DNA from 4 places in the Polaromonas sp. CG_9.11 genome. Region 1 is predicted to be linked to each of the others. Evidence: predicted binding sites of a transcription regulator. Region 1 holds the regulator's gene; each other region holds the start of a gene.

What was found. Region 1 encodes FNR, which switches genes on or off when oxygen is low (the NO sensors DNR and NnrR bind a similar motif). Its sites were predicted from a motif close to TTGATNNNNATCAA; they were not measured.
Region 2: IWX85_RS01110 (DUF3149 domain-containing protein) is a predicted target of FNR. The motif match lies at 4,211-4,224, and genes of this name have one in related genera.
Region 3: IWX85_RS06245 (FeoA family protein) is a predicted target of FNR. The motif match lies at 1,378-1,391, and genes of this name have one in related genera.
Region 4: IWX85_RS13015 (OmpW family protein) is a predicted target of FNR. The motif match lies at 2,241-2,254, and genes of this name have one in related genera.

Annotation. Positions count from the first base shown of each region.
Region 1 is NZ_JADOVE010000013.1:71,860-79,320, forward strand. It holds gene IWX85_RS12160 (cation-translocating P-type ATPase) at 1-72, shown strand, start outside; gene ccoS (cbb3-type cytochrome oxidase assembly protein CcoS) at 72-209, shown strand; gene ccoN (cytochrome-c oxidase, cbb3-type subunit I) at 279-1,715, shown strand; gene ccoO (cytochrome-c oxidase, cbb3-type subunit II) at 1,729-2,355, shown strand; gene IWX85_RS12180 (cbb3-type cytochrome c oxidase subunit 3) at 2,376-2,555, shown strand; gene ccoP (cytochrome-c oxidase, cbb3-type subunit III) at 2,552-3,472, shown strand; gene ccoG (cytochrome c oxidase accessory protein CcoG) at 3,570-4,988, shown strand; gene IWX85_RS12195 (FixH family protein) at 5,007-5,264, shown strand; gene IWX85_RS12200 (hypothetical protein) at 5,344-5,637, shown strand; gene fnr (fumarate/nitrate reduction transcriptional regulator Fnr) at 5,677-6,399, opposite strand; gene hemN (oxygen-independent coproporphyrinogen III oxidase) at 6,637-7,461, shown strand, end outside.
Region 2 is NZ_JADOVE010000001.1:215,741-223,201, reverse strand. It holds gene IWX85_RS01120 (efflux RND transporter permease subunit) at 1-2,532, shown strand, start outside; gene IWX85_RS01115 (efflux transporter outer membrane subunit) at 2,640-4,061, shown strand; gene IWX85_RS01110 (DUF3149 domain-containing protein) at 4,278-4,421, shown strand; gene IWX85_RS01105 (LysR substrate-binding domain-containing protein) at 4,520-5,269, opposite strand; partial or broken gene IWX85_RS01100 (Bug family tripartite tricarboxylate transporter substrate binding protein) at 5,235-5,625, shown strand; partial or broken gene IWX85_RS01095 (4-hydroxythreonine-4-phosphate dehydrogenase PdxA) at 5,630-6,552, shown strand; partial or broken gene IWX85_RS01090 (L-rhamnonate dehydratase) at 6,582-7,461, shown strand, end outside.
Region 3 is NZ_JADOVE010000005.1:139,167-146,627, reverse strand. It holds gene IWX85_RS06255 (hypothetical protein) at 1-289, shown strand, start outside; gene IWX85_RS06250 (SDR family oxidoreductase) at 548-1,300, shown strand; gene IWX85_RS06245 (FeoA family protein) at 1,475-1,777, shown strand; gene IWX85_RS06240 (ferrous iron transporter B) at 1,774-3,663, shown strand; gene IWX85_RS06235 (hypothetical protein) at 3,665-3,901, shown strand; gene argF (ornithine carbamoyltransferase) at 3,930-4,859, opposite strand; gene IWX85_RS06225 (aspartate aminotransferase family protein) at 4,868-6,082, opposite strand; gene IWX85_RS06220 (DUF3579 domain-containing protein) at 6,324-6,641, shown strand; gene rpsT (30S ribosomal protein S20) at 6,780-7,100, opposite strand; gene IWX85_RS06210 (beta-propeller fold lactonase family protein) at 7,212-7,461, opposite strand, start outside.
Region 4 is NZ_JADOVE010000015.1:1,336-8,796, forward strand. It holds gene IWX85_RS13000 (DUF4197 domain-containing protein) at 1-146, shown strand, start outside; gene IWX85_RS13005 (O-acetylhomoserine aminocarboxypropyltransferase/cysteine synthase family protein) at 354-1,634, shown strand; gene IWX85_RS13010 (KGG domain-containing protein) at 1,854-2,093, shown strand; gene IWX85_RS13015 (OmpW family protein) at 2,374-2,976, shown strand; gene IWX85_RS13020 (DUF445 domain-containing protein) at 3,106-4,395, shown strand; gene IWX85_RS13025 (autotransporter domain-containing protein) at 4,645-7,461, opposite strand, start outside.

The DNA of each region.
Region 1 (7,461 bases):
CTCAGCTCGCTGCTGGTCGTGCTGAACGCCCTGCGGCTGTCCTCAGCCACCGCACCTCTGGAAAGCCTTTGATGGACATCCTTTATTTACTCATCCCCTTGTCGGTCATCCTGGTTTTTTTTATCCTGGGCGGGCTGGCCTGGGCGATTTACCGAGGCCAGTTTGAAGACATCGATGCCGAAGGCGAGCGCATTCTTCGAGATGATTGACGCAGGTCAACCTCAAATTCGTTACATCGCGATAACCTTGAGAGGTTACTAAGTAAAGAAGAGGTAAAAATGACATTTGCCAATACACGGGCCACGACCTACAACGACACCGTTGTACGCCAGTTCGCCATCATGACGGTGGTCTGGGGAGTGGTCGGCATGCTGGTCGGCGTGATCATCGCGGCACAGTTGGCCTGGCCAGACCTCATTGCGGGCGTTCCCTGGCTCAGCTATGGGCGATTGAGGCCGCTGCACACCAACGCGGTGATTTTTGCGTTTGGTTGCTGCGGGCTGATGGGCACGTCCCTGTATGTGGTGCAGCGCACCTGCCAGGTGCGGCTGTTTTCCGACAAGCTGGCCGCGTTCGTCTTCTGGGGCTGGCAGGTGGTGATCGTGGCTGCGGCCGTGTCCCTCCCGCTGGGTTATACCCAAGGCAAGGAATATGCTGAACTCGAGTGGCCCATCGACATCCTGATCACACTGGTCTGGGTCGCCTACGCCTTCGTGTTCTTCGGCACGGTCGGCACCCGCAAGGTCCGGCACATCTACGTCGCCAACTGGTTCTATGGCGCGTTCATCATTGCCATTGCCATGTTGCACCTGGTCAACAACGCGGCCATTCCGGTCGGTTTCATGAAGTCCTACTCCGCCTATGCCGGCGTGCAGGACGCCATGGTGCAGTGGTGGTACGGGCACAACGCCGTGGGCTTCCTGCTGACGGCTGGCTTCCTGGGCATGATGTATTACTTCATTCCCAAGCAGGCTGAGCGTCCGGTGTATTCCTACCGCCTGTCGATCGTCCACTTCTGGGCACTGATCTTCACCTACATGTGGGCCGGCCCGCACCACCTGCACTACACCGCCTTGCCAGACTGGACCCAGTCGGTCGGCATGGTGTTTTCGCTGATTTTGCTGGCACCCAGCTGGGGCGGCATGATCAACGGCATCATGACGCTGTCGGGCGCCTGGCACAAGCTGCGCGACGACCCGATCCTGCGTTTCCTGATCGTGTCGCTGTCCTTCTACGGCATGAGCACCTTCGAAGGCCCGATGATGTCCATCAAGACGGTCAATGCGCTCTCGCACTACACCGACTGGACCATCGGACACGTGCACTCGGGTGCCCTGGGCTGGGTCGGCTTGATCACCATCGGCAGCATGTACTACCTGATTCCGCGTCTTTTCGGCCAGAAGCAGATGTACAGCATGAAGGCGGTCGAGGTGCATTTCTGGACCGCCACCATCGGCATCGTGATCTATATCGCCGCCATGTGGATTGCCGGCGTGATGCAGGGGCTGATGTGGCGCGCTATCAACACCGACGGCACGCTGACCTACACCTTCGTCGAGTCAGTCAAGGCCACGTTCCCCTTCTATGTATTGCGTCTGCTGGGCGGCGTGCTGTACCTGAGCGGCATGGTGATCATGCTCTGGAATACCTACAAGACTGCTACGGCTGGTCGTTCCGTCACCGTCACCATTCCGGCGGCCGTGGCCCACGCTTGAGGAAAACAACAACATGGCTAACCAAAAATCGAGCGGCGGTCTTTCTCACGAGAAGGTCGAGACCAGCAACTTCCTGATGATCGTGCTGATTCTGCTGGTGCTGGCTGTCGGCGGCCTGGTGGAGATCGTTCCGCTGTTTTTCCAGAAGTCGACGACCGAGCCCATCAAAGGGCTGCAGCCCTACACCGCGTTGCAGGTGATCGGCCGTGACATTTACCAGCGCGAAGGCTGCTACAACTGCCATTCGCAAATGATTCGCCCGTTCCGCGCTGAAACGCTGCGCTACGGACCTTATTCCGTCGCGGGCGAGTTCGTCTATGACCATCCATTCCAGTGGGGCAGCAAGCGAACCGGCCCCGATCTGGCGCGGGTAGGCGGAAAGTACAGCGATGAATGGCACCGGATTCACCTGAACAATCCACGCGACCTGGTGCCCGAGTCCAACATGCCCGCCTATTCATGGCTGACGAAAAGCATCGTGGATGATGTATCGATCAAGGCCCACATGCAGGGACTGCGCACGGTGGGTACGCCTTATACAGATGCGCAAATCGCGTCGGCGGCCACGGATGTCAAGGGAAAAACCGAGATGGAAGCCGTCATCGCCTATTTGCAGGTGCTCGGCATTCACCGTAAATAAGCGGGCAAAGGCACATGACCATGGATATCAACACCCTCAGGTCCATCGTGACGGTGGCCACTTTTCTCGTTTTCATCGGCATCGTCGCGTGGGCCTGGTCCAGCCGCAATGCCAAGGGTTTTGACGAGGCGGCCCAGCTGCCCTTTGCGCAAGACGAAAGCGTGCAGCGGCCGGAAACCGGACAAGGAAGAAAAAAATGAGTGATTTCACCAGTAATTTCTGGTCGTTCTATGTGACGGGCATCTCGCTGGTCGGCATCTTGGCCTGCTTGCTGCTGCTGTGGTTCAGCGGCAAGGCCAAAGCCATGACGGCCAATGACAACACCACCGGTCACGTGTGGGACGGCGACCTGCGCGAGATGAACAACCCGCTGCCGCGCTGGTGGGTGTGGCTGTTCATCATCACCGTTATTTTTGCGCTGGCTTATCTTGCCCTGTACCCGGGCCTGGGCAACTATGCCGGCAAGTTTGGCTGGAGCGCCATCAGCCAGTACGAGACTGAGGTGGCCAAAGGCAACAGGGAAGTCGAGCCCCTGTATGCCAGGTTCAACAGCATGAAGCCTGAAGACGTTGCAGGCGATCCCCAGGCCATGGCGATTGGCGAGCGCCTGTTCATGAACAACTGTTCGCAATGCCATGGATCGGATGCCCGTGGCAGCAAGGGATTTCCCAATCTGTCGGACAAGGACTGGCTGCATGGCGGCACGCCTGACAAGATTGTCGAAACACTGGTCAAGGGACGCATCGGCAACATGCCCCCCATGGCTGCCGCAGTGGGGTCTTCAGATGACGTACGCAATGTGGCGCATTATGTTTTGAGCCTGTCAGCCAGTCCGCACGATTCAGTCAAGGCTTCCCTTGGAAAGAGCAAGTTTGGCGCCTGCGCGGCTTGCCATGGCGTGGATGGAAAAGGCAACCAGGCCATCGGCGCGCCTAATCTCACCGACGATATCTGGTTGCATGGGTGGGGTGAAAACGCCATCGTGGCCATGATCAACAATGGCAAGGTCAACCAGATGCCAGCGCAAGAAGGCAAGCTCACCGAATCCCAGATTCATGTGTTGGCATCTTATGTCTGGAGCTTGTCCAACAAGCCAGGCGCAGTAGCGCTGAAGTGATTTTTTACCCGGCAAGGTCCCTACTGGGGTTTTGCATGGAGCATGCCCTGTGGATAATTTAAAGCCGACTCCCCGAAAAGTCATTCCTATCGCGGTGATGGCTGGAGAGCAGCTGCAGGCTGCGTCAGCAACCGGCCATGGCGAATCAGGCAGCATCTACCAGGCCCAGAAGAAAATTTATCCACGCAGCGTCACGGGATTTTTTTCAAAGTGGCGTTGGGCCATGGTTTTTATCACCCAGCTGGTCTTCTATGGCCTCCCATGGCTGGAGTGGGGCCAGCGCCAAGCTGTATTGTTCGATCTGGAAGCGCGGCGCTTCTATATTCTTGGACTGGTTCTTTACCCGCAGGATTTCATTTACCTGTCGGGAATTCTGGTCATTTCGGCGTTGGGGCTGTTTCTGTTCACGGCTGTGGCCGGTCGCCAGTGGTGTGGCTACGCCTGTCCCCAAACGGTCTATACCGAAATCTTTCTCTGGCTTGAAAAGGTGACCGAAGGCGATCGTTCGGCACGTTTGCGACTTGATGCAAGTCCCATGTCCGTCAACAAGTTGGCACGCAAGGCCAGTAAGCAGTTTTTGTGGATGGCCCTGGCGCTGTGGACAGGGTTTACCTTTGTCGGTTATTTCACGCCCATCAAGGAGTTGGGCGTCAGTTTCATCAACGCAGGCATGGGGCCATGGGAAACCTTCTGGGTTTTCTTTTATGGATTTGCCACCTATGGCAATGCAGGGTTCATGCGTGAACAGGTCTGCAAGTACATGTGCCCGTACGCCCGCTTTCAGAGCGCCATGTTCGACAAGGACACCTTGATCGTGACCTATGACGAGGCGCGCGGCGAACCCCGGGGTTCCCGTTCCAAAAAGGCTGATCCGGCTGCCCTGAACCTGGGTTCCTGCATCGACTGCACGCTTTGTGTCCAGGTCTGTCCGACGGGGATCGATATCCGCAAAGGGCTGCAATACGAATGCATCAGTTGCGCGGCGTGCATCGACGTATGCGACACCGTGATGGACAAAATGAACTACCCGCGCGGGCTGATTCGCTATTCGACCCAGAATGCGGTGGTCCAGGGCTGGGGAAGATCGCAGCTTTTGCGCCGTGTATTGCGTCCCAGGGTGCTGGTCTATACGGCCATCTTGCTGGCCGTGACCGCCGCCTTGTTCATCAGCCTGGCGTTGCGCTCCCCATTCAAGGTCGATGTCATTCGTGACCGTGCTTCGCTGGCGCGTATCGTGAGTGGTGGCAAGATTGAAAATGTCTACCGCCTGCAGGTGATGAATGCGACCGAAACCACCCAGCACTACCGCATCGCAGCCACCGGTTTGCCGGGCCTGGTGCTGGCGTCAGAAGGCACATTCACTGTCGATGCGACCCAGGCGCGTGGGGTCACCGTTACCCTGCAATTGCCGTACGAGGCTGCCGGTCCAGGCTCGCATGAGATCCATTTTGAAGTCGAGGCGGTCAACTCGCCGGGTCGTGTGGTTGAGAAGTCGGTTTTTTTGGTGCCCCGCTAACTTAACAATGGAAATGTCATGAACGAAGAATACGGACAACCCTGGTGGAAATTCGGGCATGTATGGATGGTTTTTGCAGGGCCTGCGGTGGTCGTTGTTGCCTCGTTCATTACCCTGTACCTGGCCATCAAGATTCCCGATCCTGTGGTGACCAGCTACGGCCAGGGAACACAGCCGAGTGCCGTGAAGCCGGAGGCATCGTCCACCAACATGGCGCCAGCGATGCAGGCTCGAAATCATGCGGCCACGGGCATCCCGGCGCCTGCCGAGCCTTGAGAACTGAAATGAATTCAGGAAACACGCGTCAAATGACAAGTCCTTCCAATCCTCAAACGACAACAAGGACTTGAACTCTATGGGGGCTCAAAGAATGATGTGGATTGCATGGCCTGCTTTCCTGCTGGCAGGCGTGGCAGAAATGTTCGTGTTTGCCTTTGTCGATCCACAAAGCCTGCATTGGTTCGGGCAGCCCTTGGCCTTGTCTCGCGAGGCCGTCTACACCTTGGCTTTTTTTGTCTTCTGGGGGCTGACCATGGCGTCGAGTGCCTTGACGGTCCTGCTTGCCATGTCGCCATACGAAATGAATCGTCGCGAATTGTCTGCCGAGGGACAGCCCGAAAACGGCGCCAAAAAAGTGAAGGTCAATTGAACCATCGACCCGTCAGCCATCTGCCGGCAAATTTCAGTCTCAGTAGGGCTTGTGGTTGTTGTTCACGATCAGCTTGAGCGCTTCGGTGTCAAGGATGCGCACATGGCGCTGCTTGACTTCCATAATCTTGTCTTCGACAAACTTTGAAAAAGTCCGGCTGACCGTTTCCAGCTTCAGGCCCAGGTAGCTGCCGATTTCTTCTCGCGTCATGCGCAGCAGAAGCTCCGATTGCGAGAAGCCGCGGGCATGCAGCCGCTGGACCAGGTTCAATAAAAAGGCGGCCAGGCGCTCTTCGGCGCGCATGCTGCCCAGCAGCAACATCACGCCGTGTTCACGAACAATCTCGCGGCTCATGATCTTGTGCACATGGCGTTGAAGGGAGACAACTTCCCGTGACAACTCTTCAATGCGGTCAAACGGCATCACGCATACTTCAGCGTCTTCCAGCGCGATGGCGTCACAGGTGTGGTGTTCCCTGACAATGCCGTCCAGCCCGATAATTTCGCCAGCCATCTGAAATCCGGTGACCTGGTTGCGGCCGTCTTCGGTGGTGATGCAGGTTTTGAAAAAGCCGGTGCGGATGGCAAACAGGGAACTGAACTTTTCACCGTTGCTGTACAGACGGCCTCCGCGCTTGACCTTGCGGCGTACGGCGACCACTTCCTCAATCCTGTCCAGCTCATCGGCTTTCAGTCCCATGGGCATGCAGAGTTCACGAAGATTGCAATTCGAGCAGGCAACTTTTACGGTGAGAGGGTTGATGGGCTGGAGCCCGTCCTCGCTTGCGACTTCCCCGCGCTTGCCCGTACCCATGGACTCTGGTGTGACCTCAAACATGACATTCTCCTGATGAGGGTTCGTTGCCTGGTTTCAGACAGGCTGACCGCTGACATAGGTCAAACAAGCAATGCGGGCTTCACGATACATTGGCAGTGCTTGCCCCAAAATCGAGGGTGCGCGTTTCAAGGAACCGTCACGAACGCACTTGCGATCAATTGTATGCCTATCCCCACTCATGAATTGCTTCGCCGTTTCGATGTTCCGGGACCCCGTTACACCTCGTACCCGACAGCAGACCGCTTCGTGGAAGCCTTCACGTCCGAACAGCTGGTGCAGGCCCTTGCGCAGCGCCGAAACGGTGCGGCCGCCATGCGGCTGCCGCTGTCACTTTACGTGCACATCCCTTTCTGCGAATCGCTTTGTTACTACTGTGCCTGCCACAAGATCATCACCAGGCAGCATGCGCACGGTGAAACCTACCTGCACTATCTTGGCCGCGAGCTTGATTTGTACGCCGCCCATCTGGGAACGGGTCAGGCACTCAGCCGGCTGAATCTGGGCGGCGGCAGTCCAACCTTTTTAAATGATGGTGAATTGCGCCAGTTGATGGCCATGCTGCGGCGGAGTTTCCGGATTGCATCGGGTGGAGACTATTCCATTGAAGTCGATCCCCGGACCGTTGATGCCGCGCGCCTGGCCACGCTGGCCGAACTTGGCTTCAACCGGCTGAGCTTCGGGGTCCAGGATTTCGATCCGGCAGTGCAACAAGCGGTTCACCGCATCCAGCCCGCAGAACAGTTTTTTTCATTGATGGCAGCAGCGCGCCTGATTGGTTTTCAGTCCATCAACCTGGACCTGATTCATGGGCTGCCGCAACAAACGCCGGAATCGTTTGACCGCACCTTGGCGCAGGTCGTGCAACTGCGGCCGGACTCCATTGCCCTGTATGCCTATGTCCATCTGCCCCAGCGTTTCAAGTCGCAACGCCGGATTGATGCTGCCGGGTTGCCCGACGCCCGCGCCAAGCTTTTCATGCAGTCGCAC
Region 2 (7,461 bases), on a different contig from region 1:
CGGGGGCTGGTCATCGCCTGGCGCAACGGCGCGGCGATCCGGCTGAGCGATGTGGCCGAGGTTAGCAATGGCGTGGAAAACACCAACACGCTCGGCCTGTTCAACGGCCAGCCGGCGGTCGTCGTGCTGGTCACGCGCCAACCCGACGCCAACGTGATCGCCACCGTCGATGGCGTGCGCGCGCTGTTGCCCGAGCTGCAGGCGCAACTGCCGCCGGATGTGGATCTGCAGGTGGCATCGGATTCGACCAATTCGATCCGCGCCTCGCTGCACGAAATCGAGGTCACGCTGCTGATCTCGATTGCGCTGGTGGTGCTGGTGGTCAGCGCATTTTTGCGCAGCGTGCGCGCCACCTTCATTCCGGCCGTGGCGACCGTGGTGTCGCTGCTGGGGACGTTTGGCGTGATGTATTTGCTGGGCTTCAGCCTGAACAACCTGAGCCTGATGGCGCTCACGGTGGCGACCGGCTTCGTCGTCGATGACGCCATCGTGGTGCTGGAGAACACCAGCCGCCACATCGAAGCCGGCATGGACCGCTTCAAGGCAGCGCTGCTGGGCGCGCGCGAGGTCGGCTTCACCGTGCTGTCGATCAGCCTGTCGCTGGTGGCGGTGTTCATTCCGCTGCTGTTCATGGGCGGGCAGACCGGCCGGCTGTTCCGCGAATTCGCCGTCACGCTGTCGGCGGCGGTGATGATCTCGCTGGTGATCTCGCTCACCACCACGCCGATGATGTGCGCCTGGCTGCTCAAGCCGCCGTCGAGCAATCAGCCGCCCGGACGTATTTCGCGGGCTTTCGAAAACACCTTCAAGCGCCTGCTCAAGAGTTATGAAACCGCACTGGACTGGGCGCTTTCAGCCAAACTGCTGGTCATGCTGAGCCTCTTGGCCGTGATCGGGCTGAATGTTTATCTGTACATCGCCGCGCCCAAGGGATTTTTTCCGCAGCAGGACACCGGCCAGATCAACGGCTTCCTGCGCGCCGACCGCAGCATTTCCTTCCAGTCGATGCAAAGCAAGCTCAAGCAGCTGGTGGACACCATCCGCGCCGACCCGGCGGTCGATACCGTGGTCGGCTTCACTGGCGGCTCACGCGCTGGCGGCGGCTTCATGTTCATCAACCTCAAGCCAGTCGCGCAGCGCAGCGACTCGGGCCAGGCGGTGATTGCGAGGCTGCGCCCGAAACTGGCGCAGGTCACCGGCGTCAGCATCTTCCTGAATCCGGTGCAGGACTTGCGCGGCGGCGGCCGGCAGAGCAATTCCACCTACCAGTACACGCTGAAAAGCGACAACGCCGCCGACCTGAAACGATGGGCGACGCGGCTGGCCGACCAGATGAAGGGCGCCAGCGCACTGACTGACGTGGACACCGACCAGGAAGAAAACGGCGTCGAGACCATGGTCACGGTGGACAAGGAAAGCGCCGCGCGGCTCGGCGTGAGTTCGCGCGACGTCGACAACGCGCTGTACAACGCCTTTGGCCAGCGCCAGGTGGCGACTATCTATGGCGAGATGAACCAGTACAAGGTCATCATGCAGGTGGCGCCGCGCTACATCGGCAGCCCCGAGGCGCTGAAGGACATTTATGTGCCGGCCAGAAACACGGCCGCCGCCAGCACGGCTTCGGGCGCTACCGGCACGTCCGTCGTGAACCCTGCCCTGCGCGACCCGTCGTCTGGCCAGGTGCTGACCACCGCCGTCACCACCATGGTGCCGCTGTCAGCGATTGCCAGCTTCAGTGAAAATTCGGCGGCGGCATCGATCAGCCATGAAGACGGCGAACTCTCGACCACCATTTCCTACAACCTGGCCACCGGCAGCACGCTCAGCGATGCGCAGGCCGCCGTCCGGGAATCGGAAGCCGCGATCGGCCTGCCCAACAACGTGCGCGGCAGCTTTTCGGGCACGGCGCTCAGTGCGCAGCAGTCGCAGGGCGAGCAGCCGCTGTTGATCCTGGCGGCGCTGGTGGTGATCTACATCGTGCTTGGCATTTTGTACGAAAGCCTGATCCACCCGCTGACGGTGATTTCGACGCTGCCGTCGGCTGGCGTGGGCGCGTTGCTGGCGCTGCTGCTGTTCAAGATGGACCTGTCGATCATTGCGCTGATCGGCATCTTTTTGCTGATCGGCATTGTCAAGAAAAATGCCATCCTGATCATCGACTTCGCGCTGGACGCCGAACGCGCGCGCGGCTTGACGGCCGTGCAAGCGGTGCGCGAGGCTTGTTTGCTGCGTTTTCGGCCGATCCTGATGACCACGATGGCCGCCATTCTGGGCGCGCTGCCACTGGCCATCGGCTTTGGCGAAGGGGCGGAACTGCGCCGGCCACTGGGCATCACCATCATTGGCGGACTGATCGCCAGCCAGTTGCTGACGCTCTTGAGCACGCCGGTGGTGTATGTGCTGCTCGACAAGCTGCGCCGCCGCAGTGTGTCGGAACGCCACCTGAGCCGCCATCCGCACGAGCCGCCTGAGATGTCGGATATGGCGCCGCACCCTCTTGCGCCCTCTCCCTCTGGGAGAGGGCTGGGGTGAGGGCCAGCGGACGCAAAACCATCATAAAAAATCCTGTGCCTGGTCAAGCCCCACCCCGCAACCGTCGGTCCCGCAAAGGCCGGAATGACGAATTCATAAAGCCGCCCATGCGTTCAAAACTGCCTTTTCACCTTTTCACGGTTGCCGCACTGGTTTTAGCGGTCAGCGGCTGCGCCGTCGGCCCCAATTACCAGCGCCCTTCCACGCCGGACATCAGCGCCTTCAAGGAAGCCGCTGGCTGGGTGCCCGCTGCCCCCGCCGATGCGCTGGAACGCGGCCCCTGGTGGTCACTGTTCGGCGACCCGGTGCTCGACCAGCTGGCCGCGCGGGTCGAGGTGTCGAATCAGAACGTCGCGGCAGCCGTGGGCGCTTATGCGCAGGCGCGCGCACTGGTGCGTGAACAGCGGGCCTCGATGTTTCCCTCCGTCACGCTCAATGGCGGAGCCAATCGCTCGCACAGCAGCTCGGGGAGCAGCTCGACCAGCGTCAACGGCGGCAGAACGGGCCACAGCTTCAGCGCCAGCATCGGCACGAGCTGGGAGCCCGATGTGTGGGGCCGATTGGGCCGCGCGGTGGACAGTGCCTCGGCCAGCGCCCAGGCCAGCGCCGCCGACCTGGCGTCGGCCCGGCTGTCGGCGCAGGGGGAACTGGCGATCAATTACCTCACGCTGCGCCAGGTGGATGCGCAAAAAGCGCTGCTGGAAAACACGCTGGCCGGATTTCAGCGCACGCTGGAGATCACACAGAATCGCTACAGCGCCGGCATTTCGGCCAAAACCGACGTGCTGCAATCGCAAACCCAGCGGGCCAATGCGCAGGCCGACGATGCCGGGCTGGTGCGCCAGCGCGCGCAACTCGAACATGCCATCGCCGTGCTGGTGGGCGAAGCGCCGGGCAATTTTTCACTCGCGCCTGCCGCGTGGAACCCCCGGGTGCCCGAAGTGCCGCCCGGCGTTCCGTCCACGCTGCTGCAGCGCCGCCCCGACATTGCCGCTGCCGAACGCCGCGTGGCCGTGGCCAACGAGCAGATCGGCATTGCGAGAAGCGCCTATTACCCCAGCCTGCCGCTGGGTGCGTCGTATGGATTCGGCGCCAGCCGCGTGGCCGACCTGTTCAGCGCGTCCAGCAGCGTCTGGTCGCTCGGCCTGTCGGCGGCGCAAAGCCTGTTCAATGCCGGCGCCACCACCGCACGCGTGCAAGGCAGCGAAGCCGCGCATGCGCAAGCGGTGGCGCGTTACCGACAAACCGTGCTGACCGCCTTCCAAGGCGTTGAAGACCAGCTGGCCGCCACCCGCGTCCTGCTGATCCAACAGGATTTGCGCCGCCAGGCGTCCGAAGCCGCCGACCAGGTCGAGCAGCAGGTGTTGAACCGCTACCGCAGCGGCCAGGTCAGCTACACCGAAGTCATCACCGCCCAGGCCACCGCACTGAGTGCGCGCCGCGCGCTGGTGCAGGCCATGGCCGACCGCCAGACCACGGCCGTGGCGCTGATCCAGTCGCTCGGCGGCGGCTGGCAGGCAGGGCCATGACGCTGGCGGCGCCCGGCACCAACGGTTGATCTTTCTGGACGGGGTTCATTGGATAACTGCCCTGCAACACCGGCCAGGCAACATTTTTGCCAGGCGTTGCGCTGACGATATGCCCCATGTTCCTGAAAATCGTCTGCAACGACCCATTGTTGACCTGGATCAGCATGCCCCTAAAGCGAATGGGGGATAGTCCCATCAACAAAGGGAGCGACCACCATGAAACTGATGACTGACCTGTTTTCCACCGACTATGGCCTGATGAGCATCATCGGCATTGCCTTCATGATGGGCATGGGGGTGTTCTTTCTTCGCCTGTTCACGGGCAAGATGAAGCACGATCCGACGGTCTCCCGCAAATAAGCTGCCCGCGTGCCTGCGGCACCGTCGGTTAACGACCAAACAGGCACTTTGCGCAATACTGGCGAACGTAGGTAGCTATAAAAAATATAGCAGTTTATCTAAACACCGGCGGGTTGTTCCCGCTGATGCAGTGCCGCCAGAAAAAACCGCGTGGCTTCGATCAGCGGCCTGTCCCTTCGGGTGATGGAGCCAAACGATTCCATCTTGTGCCGGATGGGGCATGGCAACACCCGGAGCAGCCCATGGCGCGCGTAGGTGTCGGCAATCGACAGCGGCACGACGCCGATCATGTCGGTTTCTGCAATCAAATTGGTGGTGGTCAGGATGGACGCGGTTTCGATCAGGCCCCGTGGCAAGGGTGCCTGCTGCATCCTGAATTCCTGTTCCAGCACCTCGCGCATCGGGCTGCCGGTGGGCTGCAATATCCACGGGTAGCCCAGTAAACGGTCAAACGGCACTGATTTCTGCCGGGCCAGCGGGTGATGCATGCCGACGACAATGGCCAGTGCCTCGTTTTCGAGCGGCGTGAATTCATAGTCGGCCCACTGCCCGCCGCGAATCCGCCCGACCGCCACAGCCAGCACGCCTTCTCGCAGCAGCTCCAGCAGCCGGTCGCTGGTGTCGAGCGTGACATCGAGCGACAGCAGCGGATAGGCTTTTTTCAGCGCGATGATGGCCTGCGCCAGCAAGGTCGGCGACGGCGCCATGATGCTGTCCACCGACAGGCGGCCCGAACTTCCCAGCTGCAATTCAGCCAATACCCGGGTCATCGACTCGATGGAACCCCGCATTCCCCGGAAATAGCCCAGCACGCTGGTCGGCGGCCAGGTGCAGATGAGTTTTGACACCGATGCCATCGGTCATCGGCCAGATCAGGAATGGCCGCATGAAACCCCTGACGGTAGCCAGCACCAAACGCAATCCGCAACGACCCAATGTGCCCGCCATGGCGGAAGCCGGTCTCAAGGGTGTGGAAATGAATGCCTGGTACGGCATTTATATGCCCGCCTCGACACCCAGGGCAGTGCAGGATCGCGTGTACACCGAAGTGACCCTGCTGGCCATGCCTGAAACGCACAGCCGGCTGAGCGCCATCGGCGCCAACCTGACGCCGATGACGCAGGCCCAGTTCGCTGCCTTTCACACGGCGGAAAACAAACGTTATGCCGAGCAGATCACCCGCAAAAACATCAAGCTGGACTGAAGCCATGAACACGCAGCAGAACCCGGTCACCGCCCTGACCCTGGGCGACGCGGCCGGTATTGGCCCCGAGCTGATCGCCCGCCTCCTCAGCCAGCCTGGCATCACGGACGGCGCCAACATCGTGCTGGTGGGTGACGCCTGGCTGTGGCAGGACGGCCAGGCCATTGCCGGCCACCGTATCGCCACGCAAGCCGTTGCGTCGCTGGCCGAAGTGTGCAGCCGCGCGGTCCAGCATCTGCCCGCATTTCTGGCCGTTGACACGATTCAGCCGGCAGACGTACAGCGCAGCCAGGCGCTGGCCGCCTGCGGCACGGCGGTGCTCAAGGTGCTCGACCTGTGCATGGACGGCGCCAAGCACGGCGAAGTCGATGCCATCTGTTTTGCGCCGTTGAACAAGCAAGCCATGAAGATGGGTGGCATGCAGCATGAGAACGAGTTGCACCACTTTGCCGACTACCTGGGCGTGACCGGCTATTTTTGCGAGTTCAACACGCTGGGCGACCTGTGGACTTCGCGCGTGTCGTCGCACATTCCTCTGAAAGCCGCTGCGGCCATGCTCAGCAAGGAACGCACCGTGGACGCTGCCCGGCTGATCTACCAGTCGCTGCAAGCCAGTGGCACGGCCGCGCCCAAGGTGGCGATTGCCGCCTTCAACCCGCATGGCGGCGACGGCGGCGTCTGCGGACAGGAGGAAATCGACATCATTGCGCCAGCGGTTGAAGCGCTGCACGCCAGCGGTTTTCCGGTCGATGGCCCCTTTCTGCCAACACGATTTTCCTGAAAGCACATGACGGCCACTACCAGGCCATCGTCACCATGCACCACGACCAGGGCCAGATCGCCATCAAGCTCATGGGTTTCAGCAAGGGCGTGACGGTGCAGGGCGGCCTGCCGATGCCCATCACCACACCGGCGCACGGCACGGCTTCATTCCCGAAAACCCGGGAGTCATCCCCATGAAAATCAAATCCGTACGCGCCCGTGTTTTTGAGTGGAAGGGCAAGACCGTTCCGCCACAGGGCAATTTCTGCTCCAACGCCATGGACCTGGTGTATTCCAACACCGAATCCATGCGCACCCTCCGCTTTCATTCGTGGTCGGTGGTCGAGATTGAGACCGACGACGGCATCACCGGTCTGGGCAATGTCGCCCTGGCCCCGGCGATTGCCAAGGCCATCATCGACCAGTATTTGACCCCGCTGGTGCTGGGCCAGGACCCGTGGGACTACGAATACCTGTGGCAGCGCATGTACCGCGCCACCCACGCCTGGGGCCGCAAGGGCGTGACGATGGCGGCGATTTCGGCGATTGACCTGGCGATCTGGGACATCCGGGGCAAGTCGGTCGGCAAGCCGGTGTTCAAGCTGCTGGGCGGGCGCACCAAGGAAAAATTCCGGTCTGTTACTCCAAGCTCTACCGCATCAACCTGGACGAGATGCAGGCCGAGGCGCAAAAATACCTGGATCAGGGCTTCACCATGTTCAAGTCCCGCTTCGGCTATGGCCCCGCGCACGGCACGAAAGGCGTGGCGATTCGCGAGGTCATCGGTTACGACAACGACCTGATGCTGCAGTGCGACATGGGCTGGATCCTGGAATACGCCAAGCGCATGCTGCCCAAGCTGGAAAAGTTTGAGCCGCGCTGGCTGGAGGAACCCGTGATTGCCGACGACATCGACGGCTATGCCGAGCTGAACCAACTCACCAGCATCCCGATTTCGGGCGGCGAGCATGAGTTCAGCCTCTGCGGCTTCAAGCAGTTGCTGGACAAAAAAGCCGTCAGATTGGTGCAGTACGACACCAACCGCGTCGGCGGCATCACGGCCGCGCACAAGAT
Region 3 (7,461 bases), on a different contig from region 1:
CCTGACCCGGGGAACGGCGGTGATCTTCGACACCGGCCAGCCGCATGCGGTCATTGCGCGCGACAGCAGCGGCTTTGACGCGGCCGATTTCCCGCCCGGCCGTGACTGCACGCAGGTATTTCTGACCTGGGAATTGCCCATCGAGCAAGCCGATGTGGCGCACGCACTCGGGATTGACTTCGACATCGGTACAGCGTCTTCGCTGCTGATGGATGAGGAGCAGGTCTGGCTGAACGGCGCACGGGCCGAGGTGTGTCCAGCTTCCGGTCGCTGGCGGCGAGCTGATTAAGCGGCAGACCAAAAAATTGTCAGTTTCGGCCCTTGACCTGATGGCGGGTATATCTCACAGGCCATAGATCTTGGAAAGCTGCGCGGAGCGTTTATTTTATTGAGCGGTTGTCGCAGAGCCTTCAAGTTGTCTGGCGTTTGACTGCCATGGGCTGGTTCGCGGGGTTCATGATTTTGGCAACAATGGGCGAGAATCGCCATTTGCACGGCCACCGGGCTGCGTCGTTATACATTGACCCATACACAACAAAGGCATCCCATGACATCGAATGAAAAAGTGGCCCTGGTGACCGGCGCTGGCACCGGCATCGGCAGGGCGGTGGCGCTGGCGCTGCTGCGCGAAGGCTATCACGTGGTGCTGGCCGGGCGTCGCATCGAGCCGCTCAACGAGGCGGCGGCGGCGTCGGGCAGCGACCGCGCCTTGCCGGTGGCCACCGATGTGAGCCTGCCCGCGTCGGTCGATGCCCTGTTTGCGACCATCAAGCAAAAGTTTGGCCGCCTCGACGTGCTGTTCAACAACGCCGGCGTCAATTCACCACGCGCCAGCTTTGAAGACCTGAGCTATGACCAGTGGCAAAACGTCGTCAATATCAACCTGACCGGCTCATTCTTGTGCGCGCAAGGCGCCTTCCGGCTGATGAAGGACCAGCTGCCGCAGGGCGGCCGCATCATCAACAACGGCTCGATCTCGGCCCATGCGCCCCGGCCAAACTCGGCGCCCTATACGGCGACCAAGCATGCCATCACCGGCCTGACCAGGACGATTTCGCTCGACGGGCGAAAGTACAACATCGCCTGCGGGCAGATCGACATCGGCAACGCCCTGACCGAGTTGTCCGCGCGCATGGCGACCGGCGTTCCACAGGCCAATGGCGAAATCGCCATCGAGCCGATGATGGACGCGAGCGAAGTGGCAAATGCGGTAGTGCACATGGCCGCACTGCCGCTGTCCACCAACATCCCCTTCATGACCATCATGGCGACGAAAATGCCGTTTGTCGGCCGGGGCTGATGCTGCCGGCAAAGCATTTCACCAAACATCCTTGACGGCTGCACAGCGCAAGTAAGCGGGTGCTGCGGTCTGGCAAGATGATCTGGATCAAGGTGATTCAGGATGACCCGCAACGCTGCGGCGCTCGCCACTCTTACAATGAGAATAATTATCATTTAATAAAGTGCGGCAACCATGACTTTGGCCCATTTCCCCTCTGGTACGGCAGACATCGGACTCGACGAATTGCCACGACGGCTGCCCGCGCAGGTGCTCAGGCTGATGCCGGCAGGCGATGCAGAAGAGCGTGAAGTCTTGTTGCGCCTGCTGGAAATCGGCTTTCTGCCCGGCGAGCCGGTGCAGGTCATGGCGCGGGGTTTTCCGGGCAACGACCCGCTGGCAGTGCGGGTAGGGCACACGACGTTTGCGCTGCGCAGCCATGAGGCCGCGCTGATTCGCGTCGGTCCGCTGGCCGCTGTTGCTGGCTGCGCTGCATGACAGCGGCTGGCACTGCCATGGGTGGTCCGCTTCGGGTGGCGCTGCTGGGCAATCCCAACTGCGGCAAGACCGCGCTGTTCAACCTGCTGACGGGCAGCCGCCAGAAGGTTGCGAACTATGCCGGCGTGACCGTCGAGCGCAAGGAAGGCCGGGCGTTGACCGCCTCGGGCCAGCGCGTGATGGTGCTTGATCTGCCCGGCGCCTACAGCCTGAACGCCCTGAGCGCCGACGAGGCGGTGACCCGCGACATCGTCATCGGCCGGCGGCCCGGCGAGCCGTTGCCGGACCGGCTGGTGTGCGTGGCCGACGCGACCAACCTGCAGCTCAACCTGCGGCTGGTGCTGGAAGCGCGGGCACTGGGGCTGCCGATGGTGCTGGCGCTCAACATGAGCGATGCCGCCCGGCGTGCCAACATCGTGATCGACCGCGAGGCGCTGTCGCGTGAACTGGGCATACCGGTGGTCGAAACCGTCGGCGTGCACCACGACGGCGCCCGCGAACTGTTGCATTTTTTGGACGACTGGCCGGGGCAGGGCGCGAACGCCAACAGCGCCGCCGCCTGGCAGGCGCCGACCTTCGATCAGGTCATGGACACCCAGCTGGAGGTGCGCCGCATCATGCGCCTGGCGGTGCAATCTCCCCCAGACAGCCTGCATGCCAATGACCTCATCGACCGGGTGGTGCTGCATCCGCTGTGGGGCATGGGGCTGCTGTGCGTGATCTTGTTCCTGATGTTCCAGGCCGTGTTCAGCTGGGCCACGCTGCCGATGGCGCTGATCAAGTCGGCCGTCGATGGCCTGTCCGGCCTGCTGCGAAGTCATGTGCCCGAAGGCGTGCTGCAAAGCCTGCTGACCGACGGCATCCTGGCGGGCGCGGGCGGCGTGCTGGTGTTCCTGCCGCAGATCCTGATCCTGTTCCTGTTCATCCTGGCGCTGGAGGATTCGGGCTACCTGCCGCGCGCGGCCTTCCTGCTCGACCGGATGATGGGCAGCGTCGGACTGTCGGGCCGCTCCTTCATTCCGCTGCTGTCGAGCTTTGCCTGCGCGATTCCCGGCGTGATGGCGACGCGCACGATTACCCACTGGCGCGACCGGCTGGTAACCATCATGATCGCGCCGCTGATGACCTGCTCGGCACGGCTGCCGGTGTATGCGCTCTTGATTGGCGCCTTCATTCCCGAACGCACAGTGGCGGGCATCTTCAACCTGCAGGGGCTGGTCATGTTTGCGCTGTATGTTGGCGGCATTGCCAGCGCCATGGCGGTGGCAGCGGTGTTCAAGCTCTGGCGCGGCCATGCACGGCCCACGCCGCTGATCATGGAGTTGCCTGCCTACCGTGTGCCCAGCCTGCGCCAGCTGGCGATGGGGCTGCAAGAACGAGCGGCGATTTTCCTCAAGCGCGTCGGCGGCATCATCCTGGCACTGACGGTGATCCTGTGGTTTTTGTCCACGTTTCCGGCACCGCCGGAGGGCGCTGTCGGCCCGGCCATCCAGTACAGCCTGGCCGGACGGCTGGGGCACGCGTTGCAGGTGATTTTTGCGCCCATCGGTTTTAACTGGCAGATTGCGATTGCACTGGTGCCAGGCCTGGCCGCGCGCGAAGTGGCCGTCGGCGCGCTGGGAACGGTGTATGCGCTGTCGGCCACGGGTGAAGACGTGGCATCGGCATTGGGGCCGGTGATTGCCCACAGCTGGTCGCTGGCCACGGCCCTGTCGCTGCTGGTCTGGTATGTGTTTGCGCCGCAATGCATTTCGACCCTGGTCACGGTGCGGCGCGAAACCAACAGCTGGCGCTACGCCTTTTTCATGGCGGGCTACATGTTTGGACTGGCCTATGGCGCCAGCTTGATCACTTATCGACTGACTTTGTGGTGGGGAGGTGCTTGAGATGTTGCAGCAATGGATTGCCGGAGTCATGGTGGCTTTCGCCGCTGCCTATGCGCTGTGGTACTGGCTGCCTGCCGGCCTGCGGCGACGGCTCGGGCGGGTACAAAAAAAGCTGGGTGAAAAACCCGGTTGCGGCGCTTGCAGCAGTTGCGGCGGCTGCGCCACGACGGGAAAACGCCCTGCAGCGGATGGCGCTGAAGGGCAACGCCAGCCGCTGTGGATGAAGCCGGATCGTTAACGTCGGGACTTTCAACGCTATTGCGTTGCTACAGGCGTCCGAGCAGCAAGAATTCCATCAGGGCTTTTTGCACATGCATGCGATTCTCCGCCTCATCCCAGACCACCGATTGCGGGCCGTCGATCACCTCGGCTTCGACTTCTTCGCCCCGGTGCGCCGGCAGGCAGTGCATGAACAGCGCATCGGGTTTGGCGGCGCGCATCATGTCGCTGTCCACGCACCAGTCGGCAAAGGCTGTTTTTCGGGCTTCGTTTTCCGCCTCGTAGCCCATGCTGGTCCAGACGTCGGTGGTGACCAGGTCGGCGCCGGCGCAGGCCCGCATCGGGTCCTTGAAGACCTGGTAGCTTTCACTCGATCGGATGCCGGCGATCGACTGGTCCACCTCGTAGCCGCCGGGCGTGCTCAGGTGCACCTTGAAGCCCAGGATTTCGCTGGCCTGCAGCCAGGTGTTGGCCATGTTGTTGCCGTCGCCGACCCAGGCCACCGTCTTGCCCTGGATGGAACCCCGGTGTTCAATGTAGGTGAAGATGTCTGCCAGGATCTGGCAGGGGTGGAATTCGTTGGTCAGGCCATTGATGACCGGCACCCGCGAATGCTCGGCAAAACGCTCGATCTTGGTTTGCTCGAAGGTGCGGATCATCACCAGGTCGACCATGCGGCTGATGACCTTGGCGCTGTCCTCGATCGGCTCGGCGCGGCCCAGCTGGCTGCCTTCGGTGGTCAGGTTCACCACCGTGCCGCCCAGCTGGTACATGCCGGCCTCGAAGCTGACGCGGGTGCGGGTCGAGGCTTTCTCGAAAATCATCACCAGGGTGCGGTCGATCAGCGGCTGGTGCCTTTCGTAGGCCTTGAACTTTTTCTTGATGAAGGCCGCCCGCTCGAACAGGTAGGCATAGTCATCGGCGCTCAGGTCGCTGAACTGCAGGTAATGCTTGAGCGGTGTAGGGGGACCGGACATGCTCATGGTTATGCACCTTCCTGCAGCAGTTGCTTGATCAGCGGACACAGGATCGCCACGACTTCATCGGCCTCGGCCATGGTCATGATGAGCGAAGGCACCAGGCGGATCACGGTGTCGGCGGTAACACTGATCAGCAGGCCGTTTTCGGCAGCGCGGCCAACCAGTAAGCCGCAGGGTTTCGTCAGTTCAATGCCGAGCATCAGGCCAAGACCGCGAATTTCCCTGAAGCCTGGCAAGCTGCCGAGTTCCCGGGTGAACGCGGTCCGCAAATGGTTGCCCACCATCACCGCATTGGCCATCAGGCCTTCTTCTTCCATGATGCGGATGGTTTCCACGCCGGCCCGCATGGCCAGCGGATTGCCGCCAAAGGTCGTGCCATGGTTGCCGGGCGCAAAGATATGCGCGGCCTTGGGGCCGGCGACCACTGCGCCAATGGGCACGCCCGAGCCCAGACCCTTGGCCAGCGGCATGACATCGGGCTTGATGCCGGCCCACTGGTGTGCAAACCATTTGCCGGTGCGCCCCATGCCGCACTGCACCTCGTCGATCATCAGCAGCCAGTCGCGTTCGTCGCACAGGGCACGCACCTGTTGCAAATATTCGTTGTCCATCGGGTGCACGCCGCCTTCGCCCTGGATGGCTTCAAAAAATACCGCCACCACGTTTGGGTTGCCCTCTGTGGCCGCTTTCAGTTCGTCGATGTTGTTGATCGGCACGCGAATGAAGCCTTCCACCAGCGGGCCAAAACCGGCCTGCACCTTCGGGTTGCCGGTGGCGCTCAGCGTGGCGATGCTGCGGCCGTGAAAGGCTTTTTCATAGACCACGATCTCGGGGCGCTCAATGCCCTTGTCGTGGCCGAACTTGCGCGCCAGCTTGAGCGCGGCTTCGTTCGCTTCCAGGCCGGTCGAGCAGAAAAAAACGTTTTCAAGACCCGACAGTTCCACCAGTTTGGCCGCCAGCGTTTCCTGCAGCGGCACATGGTAGTAGTTGGAACTGTGGATGATCTTGCCGACCTGGTCGCGCAATGCGGCCACCAGTTTTGGATGGTTGTGGCCCACCGTGTTGACCGCAATACCGCCCAACGCATCAAGGTAGGACTTGCCGTTGACATCCCAGACACGGCAGCCCTGGCCATGCGAGAGGGCGATCGGCAAGCGGCCGTAGGTGTTCATTACATGCGGGGAGGCAGCTTCGATGTGATCAGAAAGGGCGGCGGTCATGGAAAACTCCGGGAAATTGGCAAACGGCAAGTTGGCAGGGACAAAGAATCAGCGCGTTTAAATTGATTTTAGGCGCACTCTTCACAGGCCTTGTTGACGATGTCGCATCACTGTCATGCACCCTCGGGAAATCAGCGCCAAGTGTCGGTACGGGTTCTGAGTCTTATATAAGATAGAATTGTTGTGCGGCGCAGCATGGGGTTTATCCTCGCCCCTGGCCCGTGCAAAAACCTTCCATCCGATGGTCTCCAATTCCCCCAAAGAAGTCTTTATCCAGGGCATTACGCATGATGGCAAAACCTTCCGCCCCAGCGACTGGGCTGACAGGCTGTGCGGCGTGATGAGCCAGTTCCGCCCTGGCGGGCCACGGCCAGGCAGCCATCTGACCTATTCGCCCTGGTGCGTTCCCACGGTCGTCAACGGCATCAAATGTGTTGTGGTGAATGCCGAACTGCGCGATGCCGAACCGATGGCCTGGGATTTTGCACTCAATTTCGCCAAGGACAACAACCTGCAGATGGCCGAGGCTTGCTTGCTGCCCGACGTGCCAAAACGCTGACGTTTTTTTCTGGCAACTGATCTCTGCACCCATAAAAAAACCGCCCGAAGGCGGTTTTTTTACTTTGGCTGCAGCGCACCCGACAAAACGGCAGACTGGCTCTTTGAAAAGGTCAGTCCGGGCGATTTGCCTGAATGATCAGGCGGTTGCGGTTTCTGGGGCGGGCTTCAGGGCCAGGGCTTTGACCTTGGCGGACAGGCGGCTCTTGTCGCGCGCTGCCTTGTTCTTGTGGAAGATGCCCTTGTCGGAAATCGTGTCCACAATGCTTTGCGCCTTGGCGAACATGTCCTTGGCTTTGTCTTTGTCGCCGGCCAGGACGGCCTTTTCGACGTTCTTGACAGCGGTGCGGTATTTGGAACGCAGCGAGGTGTTCGCGGCATTGAGTTTGACGTCCTGGCGGACGCGCTTGCGGCCGGAGGCGAGACGGGGGTTCTTTTTCTTGGGTTTGGCGGTTGCCATAATAAATTTCCTTTAATCCTGGGAGGAGTCTGTGGATGATGCAGCAAAGCCCGCGATTATACGATAGAGGGCATTTCGTCTGGGTCTGCTGCGCAGTTTGCTTGCACCCAACTACTTGATGACGACGCCCCAGGGGAGCGCGCCCACGGCAATATCGCGAAGTCGGAGATTCCGGACGGTGTCAATAACCGAGACGCTGTTGGAGCGGCCATTGGCGACATAGAGCTTTTTCCCGTCGGGCGTGATGGCCATGTTCCAGGGGCGCTGGCCCACCGCAATGGTGGCAACAATGCGGTTGTCACGCGTGTCGATCACCGACACGCTGGCCTCGCCGCCATTGGAAACATAGACCCGGCTGCCG
Region 4 (7,461 bases), on a different contig from region 1:
AAGACGCCAACATCCAGCAGTACGTCACCGGCCGCACGCTCGACGGCCTGTACCTGGTGATTGGCGAGGAAGAAAGGAGAATCCGCCAAGACCCTGTCGGCACCGGCAGCGCCATTCTCCAGAAGGTTTTTGGCACGCTGAAATAATATTTTCGGCAAGATTATTTATGAAACTGGCTGTTTGCGCCCGCCTGTAAAGCGTTCGGTGCTATCAATATTGAATATTTGCCAGATTTTCGCCTGCCTAAATTCAACGTTTTCTGAAAGCTGAAAACCGCATGTGCTGGTGCGAACCGCTGATGGTGTGCTGGCCGTCAGGCCTGTTAGGCTTGGGTTTTTTTGCACAGGAAAACAATGAAAATCGAGACCATCGCTGTTCACGGCGGCTACACGCCAGACCCGACCACCAAAGCCGTCGCGGTGCCTATCTACCAGACCGTGGCCTACGCCTTCGACGACACGCAGCATGGCGCCGACCTGTTCGACCTGAAAGTGGCGGGCAACATCTACAGCCGCATCATGAACCCGACCAATGCCGTGCTGGAAGCGCGCATGGCGGCGCTCGAAGGCGGCATTGGCGCGCTGGCCGTGGCCTCGGGCATGGCGGCGATTGCCTACGCCATCCAGACCATCACCGAAACCGGCGACAACATCGTCGCCTCGTCGGCGTTGTATGGTGGCACCTACAACCTGTTTGCCCACACCTTTCCGCAGATGGGCATTGAAGTGCGTTTTGCCGACCCGCGCGACCCGGCCTCGTTTGCGCCGCTGATCGACGCGCGCACCAAGGCGGTGTTTTGCGAGTCAGTCGGCAACCCGCTGGGCAATGTGACCGACATCGCAGGTCTGGCGGCCGTGGCACATGCCGCCGGCGTGCCGCTGATCGTTGACAACACCGTTTCCACGCCCTACCTGTGCCGCCCGTTCGAGCACGGCGCCGACATCGTGGTGCACGCGCTGACCAAGTACCTGGGCGGCCACGGCACGACACTGGGCGGCGTGATCGTGGACAGCGGCAAATTCCCGTGGGCCGAGCACAAGGCGCGCTTCAGGCGCCTGAACGAGCCCGATGTGAGCTACCACGGCGTGGTGTACACCGAGGCGCTGGGCGCCGCCGCCTACATCGGCCGGGCACGTGTCGTGCCGCTGCGCAACATGGGCGCAGCGCTGAGCGCCATGGCAGCGTTCCAGATCCTGCAGGGAATCGAGACGCTGGCGCTGCGCATGGACCGCATCTGCGACAACGCCTTGGCCATTGCCTATTTTCTCAAGAACCATCCGAAGGTGGCCTGGGTCAACTACGCCGGCCTGCCCGAGCACCGCGACCATGCACTGGTGCAGCAATACATGGCGGGCAAGGCCTCGGGCATCATCAGCTTCGGCGTGAAGTCGGCAGCCGACGCGATGGCAGCGGGTTCGCGTTTCCAGGATGCGCTGCAACTGTTCACCCGGCTGGTCAATATCGGCGACGCCAAGTCGCTGGCCTGCCACCCGGCCTCGACCACGCACCGCCAGCTCAATCCGGCCGAGCTGGCCCGCGCCGGCGTGAGCGTGGACATGGTGCGCCTGTCGGTTGGCATCGAGCACATCGACGACCTGCTGGCCGATCTGGAACAGGCGCTGGCGGCGGTCTGATTCCCGGACCGAACCATTGCGCCCGGGTTTGGTTCGGTCCAGCGCCGACACCCCGGTCAGGCTGGCGCACTGCCAGAGCGCAAGGCAAGTGAACTCAGCATTGCGCACCTTGACCCGTCGGATGCTTCCTACTTTTCAAAGGCCCGAAAGCCGACGCCCAGGCTGATCGGCAGGCTTGCACACTTGAGTTTCCTTTTTTCCATCGACCTCAGGAAACCTATGCCTAACAATCCAGACAATACCCAAGATGCGGACAGCCGCAACCAGCGCCAGGCCTCCAGCCGTCGCGGCTTTGCCTCGATGGACCCGGAGCAGCAGCGCCAGATTGCCAGCAGGGGCGGCAAGGCGGCCCATGCCAGCGGCAATGCGCACCAGTTCAATGCCACCGAAGCACGCGAAGCCGGACGCAAGGGCGGTCTGGCCGGTCGGCGAAACCCGGGCTCCCGGCAAGAACCCTGAACCGCCGGGCAGGCCTGAAGTTCCCAGCGCATAACCGCGCAGGCGCTGCAAAAATTGTGTCCGCAATGCGGCAACTCGCCAGCTGCAAAGACATCGCCCTGACGTTGCCGATGCACAACGCACCGTGCCAGTCAAGGACCTGATTTGTTGATCTACCGCAAGCTTGCGCGCCGCGGCGCAACAGGCCGTCGAAGCTTTGCGCCATGTCAAACGCGGCAAGGGCACCGGGCGCGCCCAATACGGATTGGGAATGTTCCCTGTCCTCTATCCGCTGCCCTTCATGAAAAAACTACTCATTGCCGCCGCCATCCTGTCCACCCTGCTGTCAGGTGCCGCCTTGGCCCAGCAAACCACTGCCGAAGGCCCTTGGATGGTGCGAGCCCGTGCGGTGCATCTGGACAGCGCCAACGGCGACAGCACCGGCTTGGGCCTTTCCATGAACAGCAAGTGGATGCCCGAGGCAGATGTCAGCTACTTCTTCAGCCCGAATATGGCGCTTGAGCTGGTCCTGACCGTGCCGCAAAAGCAGACCCTGACGTCCAGCGTCCTGGGCGCCGATGTCGGCACCTTCAAGCACCTGCCGCCCACGCTGCTGGCCCAGTACCACTTTCCGATGAACGGTTTCAAGCCTTATGTGGGCGCCGGCCTCAACTACACGCGTTTCAGCTCGGCGAACCTGCTCCCGGGTGTCAGCATGGACAAGGACAGCTGGGGCGGCGCACTGCAAGTGGGCGTGGACATTGCGCTGACCAAGGGGGTGTACCTCAACCTGGACCTGAAAAAAGTCATGATCCGTACCGATGTGAAGCTGGCCGGGGCCAAAATTGGCGAATTCAAGGCCGATCCACTGCTGTTGGGAGTGGGCCTGGGCTGGCGCTTCTGAGTTCTGCGGTCCAGAACACTGTTAGAAAGCCCTGCCAGTTCGCGGCAGGGCTTTTTTGCTGCCTGTTGCAGGCTCCTGGTTCTGCCGGCCTGCGCCATCACCGGCAGCTGAGCGGCTAGACTGCCCGGCATGCCGTCTTCTTCAGATCTTCAACAGCAGCTGGACTCCGCCGAGGATGCCTTGCGGCGTGCCCGGCTGCGCACCATGCAGCGGGTGGCCGGCGGCCTGCTGCTGCTGGCCTTCGGGGTGTTTTGCCTGGCCCGCAGTCTGCTGGCGCTTCACCCCGCATGGGGCTATGTCTCGGCCTTCGCCGAAGCGGCCATGGTCGGCGCGGTGGCCGACTGGTTTGCCGTCGTGGCACTGTTTCGGCATCCGCTGGGGATTCCGGTGTGGCACACGGCGATCATTCCAAACAGCAAGGACGGCATCGGCCGCAACCTTGGGCAATTCGTCGAAAGCCATTTCATCACCGAGCAAGGCATTGCCGAGCGCATTCGCCAGGCCAATCCGGCTGGACTGCTTGGCGCCTGGCTGGTGGTGCCTGGTCATTCAGACCAGTTGGGACTGGCCCTGGCCAAGGCGGTGAGGGGAGTGCTCAAGGGCCTGGACCACGATGTCATGAACCTGCTGGTACGCGATGCCGCCACCCGGCAGCTGTCGCAGTTCGACATTGCCTCGAATGCCGGCAAACTGCTGGACCTGCTGGTGGCCGGCGGCAGCCACCAGCAATTGCTCGACAGCATGCTGCGCGGGATATCCGGCTACCTGGGGGAGGAAAAAAACCAGCAGCAGGCCATCGATTTCCTGATTGCCGCGTTCGGCGTGGAGAACGTGCTCTACAAGGTAGGAACCGCCGCCATCGGTCCCCGGGCGCTGCGTTCGCTTAAAAAGTCAGCCCATGAGGTGTTGCACGACCCAGCCCATCCGGCGCGGGCGCGCTTCACGGGCTGGGTAGAGGCGTTTTTGCTGCACCTGAAAGACGATCCGGCATGGCATGAATTCATTGCCCGGCACCAGCAGGAAACGCTGGCCAGTGCGCGCATGCAGGCCTTGCTGGGCAGCCTGTGGGGCATGGTCATGGACCGGCTGCTTGATGACCTGGGCCGGGACGGGCCGGCCACGGCCCGGCAGGTCGCGATGCTGGCCGGCAAGGTTGGGGATGCGCTGGCGAACGATGCGCAGCTGGTCGAGGGCTTCAACCGCGCCATCGAGTCGGGCAGCGTCCTGCTGGTTCGCAAGCACCGTGGCGAAGTGGGGCAGTTCATTGAGGCGCAACTGGCCCGCTGGAGCCGCGAGGAGATGAGCGACCGCATCGAACTGGCCATTGGGCGCGACCTGCAGTTCATCCGCATCAACGGCACGCTGGTCGGCGGGCTGGTGGGTCTGGCCATCTACACGGTGACCCGGCTGCTGGGCTAGGCGCCTCGGCGGCGTCCTCGGCGGGGCCACTTTTCGCCATGCACACCTTCTGCCGCCCAGGCTCCTAGGCCGTTCCTTGCGGCTGGCGCGTTGTTGCATGCGTCACCAATGCGCTATGTTTTATATAGCTGAAAGTGTCCGTCCTTATTGCGCAATACGCCATTTTTGTCATTAATCCGGATGTTTTCAGGGAAGTTGCTCCGGACAGGCCGGCATGGGAGCGGCGATTGCAATCGCCAAGCCGCCGGCTCAGAATTTCCACAGCAGCGACGCCTTGATGCCATGGTCGCTTAGCTGGCTTGCGACCTGGCCGACATAGGAAACGCCCATCGTCAGGTGGCGGCTGACCGCAAAGTCGATCCCGCCTTCGAGCACCAGCGCATTCCTGGCAAACGGCACGCCTGCCACGGCAAAGCCGGGCTGGCCCGCCAGTGCCAGGGTGGAGGTCGGCGTCACGTCACCAAAAGCGTGGCGCCAGCCGACCAGTCCGCGAAGGCGGGTCTGGTTGTTCGGCATGCCGGCGTTGGTGGTGCCGCGCAAGCCCAGCGTGCTGTAGGTGGTGTGCGCGCTGCTACTGCTGCCGCTGAGCCCGGCAACGCCGCCGCTCTCGGTGAAGCCATCGGTGCTCAGCTTGACATGCGCCAGGCCGGCAAAGGGTTCGAGCGAACCGTTCGCCGTGGGCATCTTCCAGCCGAGTTCACCAAAGGCCTGGGTGGTGTTGATGTCGTACTTCGCCGCCGTCTGGCCGCTGAACCCCGGGAACGCAATGTCCCGGCGGGTATCGGCCTCGCCTGCGCTGTAAGTCGCGCCCGCGCGCAGTCCGAGTTGGCCCCATTGCTTGCCGCCATAGACACCGACATGGTAGGTGTCGGTTTTTGCCAACGAAGGGCGGTCGTCTGGTGTCACGCGGCTTTTGCTGTAGCCGCCGAGCACGCCCAAACGCCAGTCGTCGCCCACGCGGGTGTCTGCGCCCAGGAAGATGCCGCGCGTGGTCCGCTCGAGCGACGACGCGTTGCCGTCTGCATCGGTGCTGCCCCACGAGTCAAAGGCTTGCGCCCACACGCCGCTGCCGGAGGCTGCGGGCGCGTCGGTGGTTTTGGCGGCAGGCGTGTCGAACGACTCGCGCAGGCGGCCCAGGCTGGCGTTGCGCACAAAGCGGCTGTCTTCAAAAGCTGCCGACTTCAGCGAAGCATGCACCTCGCCGGACAGACTGTCGAAGGCGGTTCGTGCATTGGCGGCGTTTAACTGCACGACAGCGCTGTACAGCGGACCGGTGTCGAGTGCGGCCACGGCGCCCGCGGTAGCGCGCTGGTTGGGCGTTTGCGCAATGTTCTGGAAGCTCACATCGTTGCGCTGCAGGCGCAGGGTCACGTTCTGGGGGCTGTAGGTCAGGAAGGGATTTAAAAAGGCCATGTCGGTGGTCGCGCCGGCAAACTGCCCTGACACGCCGCCGTTGGCGGTGAGGATGGAATAACGGGTGGTCGGCTGAAAGTTGCCGCTGGCCAGCACCGACACGTTGCCGCCTTGCAGCGCGGCCACGCCACTGACGCGGATCTGGTCGCTGCGGCCATCGGAAGCTGCGTTCAGCTGGTAAACCGAGCCTTGCGCCAGCGTGAGGTTGCCGGCCATGTTCAGCGTGCCAATGCTGTTGCCGCCCGGCGCAAGGGTCGCACCGGACTGCACCACCGTGTTGCCGACCGAGCCGGTTCCCGCCAGCCGCGCGCCGTTGCCCACGGTCAGCGCGCCGCCCAGCGAGCCATTGACCGCCAGCGTTCCTGCGGTCACCTGTGTGCTGCCCGCAAAGGCCGCGCTGTTGCCCCCCAGCGTCAGTGCGCCCGCGCCCGTCTTGGTGATGCGGCCCGCGCCGGAAAAGACATTGTTCAGTGCCGCGTCGCTTGCCTGGTCAACCACCAGGGCGGCATTGTTGACAATGGCGCCGCTGCCCAGGCTGGCAGCACTGCCCGCCAAGGTTCCGTTCACTACGAAAGTGCCGCCTGAATAGGTGTTCACCCCCGAAAGCGTCGTGGTTCCGGTACCACGTTGTTCCACGCTGCCTGTGCCCGCAATCGCGCCGTCAAAGGCAATGGCGTCGGAGCGGTTGAACGCCAGTATTGCGTTGTTGGTGACATTGCCGACGATGGCGCCGGTCGTTCCGCCATTGCCCAGCGCCAGCGTGCCTGCAGTGATGGTCGTGCCACCGGTGTAGGTGTTGGCGCCAGTGAGCGTCGTAGTGCCGGTGCCGCGCTGCTGCACGCCACCCGTGCCCGAGATGGCGCCATTAAAGACGGTGGCATCAGAGCGATTGAACGCAAGTGTTGAGTTGTTCATGACGTCGCCGGCAATGGCGCCGGTTGTGCCGCCATTGCCCAACTCCAGCGTACCTGCGCTGATGGTCGTGCCGCCGGTGTAGGCGTTGGCGCCCGTAAGCGTTGTCGTGCCGGTGCCGCGCTGCTCCACTTTGCCGGTTCCAGAGATCACGCGCTCAAACACGCTAGCGTCGGAGCGGTTGAATGCCAGTGTTCCGCTGTTGGCCACGTCGCCCACGATAGAGCCAATCGTTCCGCCGTTGCCCAATTCCAGCGTACCTGTACCAATGGCCGTGCCACCCGTGTAGGTATTGGTTGCTGCAAGCGTCGTCGTACCTGCGCCACGCTGCTCCACGTTGCCGCTGCCCGAGATCACGCCGTCAAACACGGTCGCGTCTGAGCGGTTGAACGCCAGTGTTCCGCTGTTGACCACGTCGCCCACGATAGAGCCAATCGTTCCGCCATTGCCCAACTCCAGCGTGCCTGCACTGATGGTGGTAGTGCCCGTGTAGGTATTGGTTGCTGCGAGTTTCGTGGTTCCGGTGCCGCGCTGCTCCACACTGCCGCTGCCCGATATGGCGCTTTCGAAAAGGACTGTGTCGGAACGGTTGAACGCCAGTCTGGCGTTGTTGACCACATCGCCAGCGATGTAGCCGGTCGTGCCGCCGTTGCCCAGTTGCAGCGTGCCTGCGGTGATGGCCGTGCCGCCGGTGTAGGTGTTGTCGGCTGTGAAAATTGCCGTGCCTGCTCCCGTCTTGGT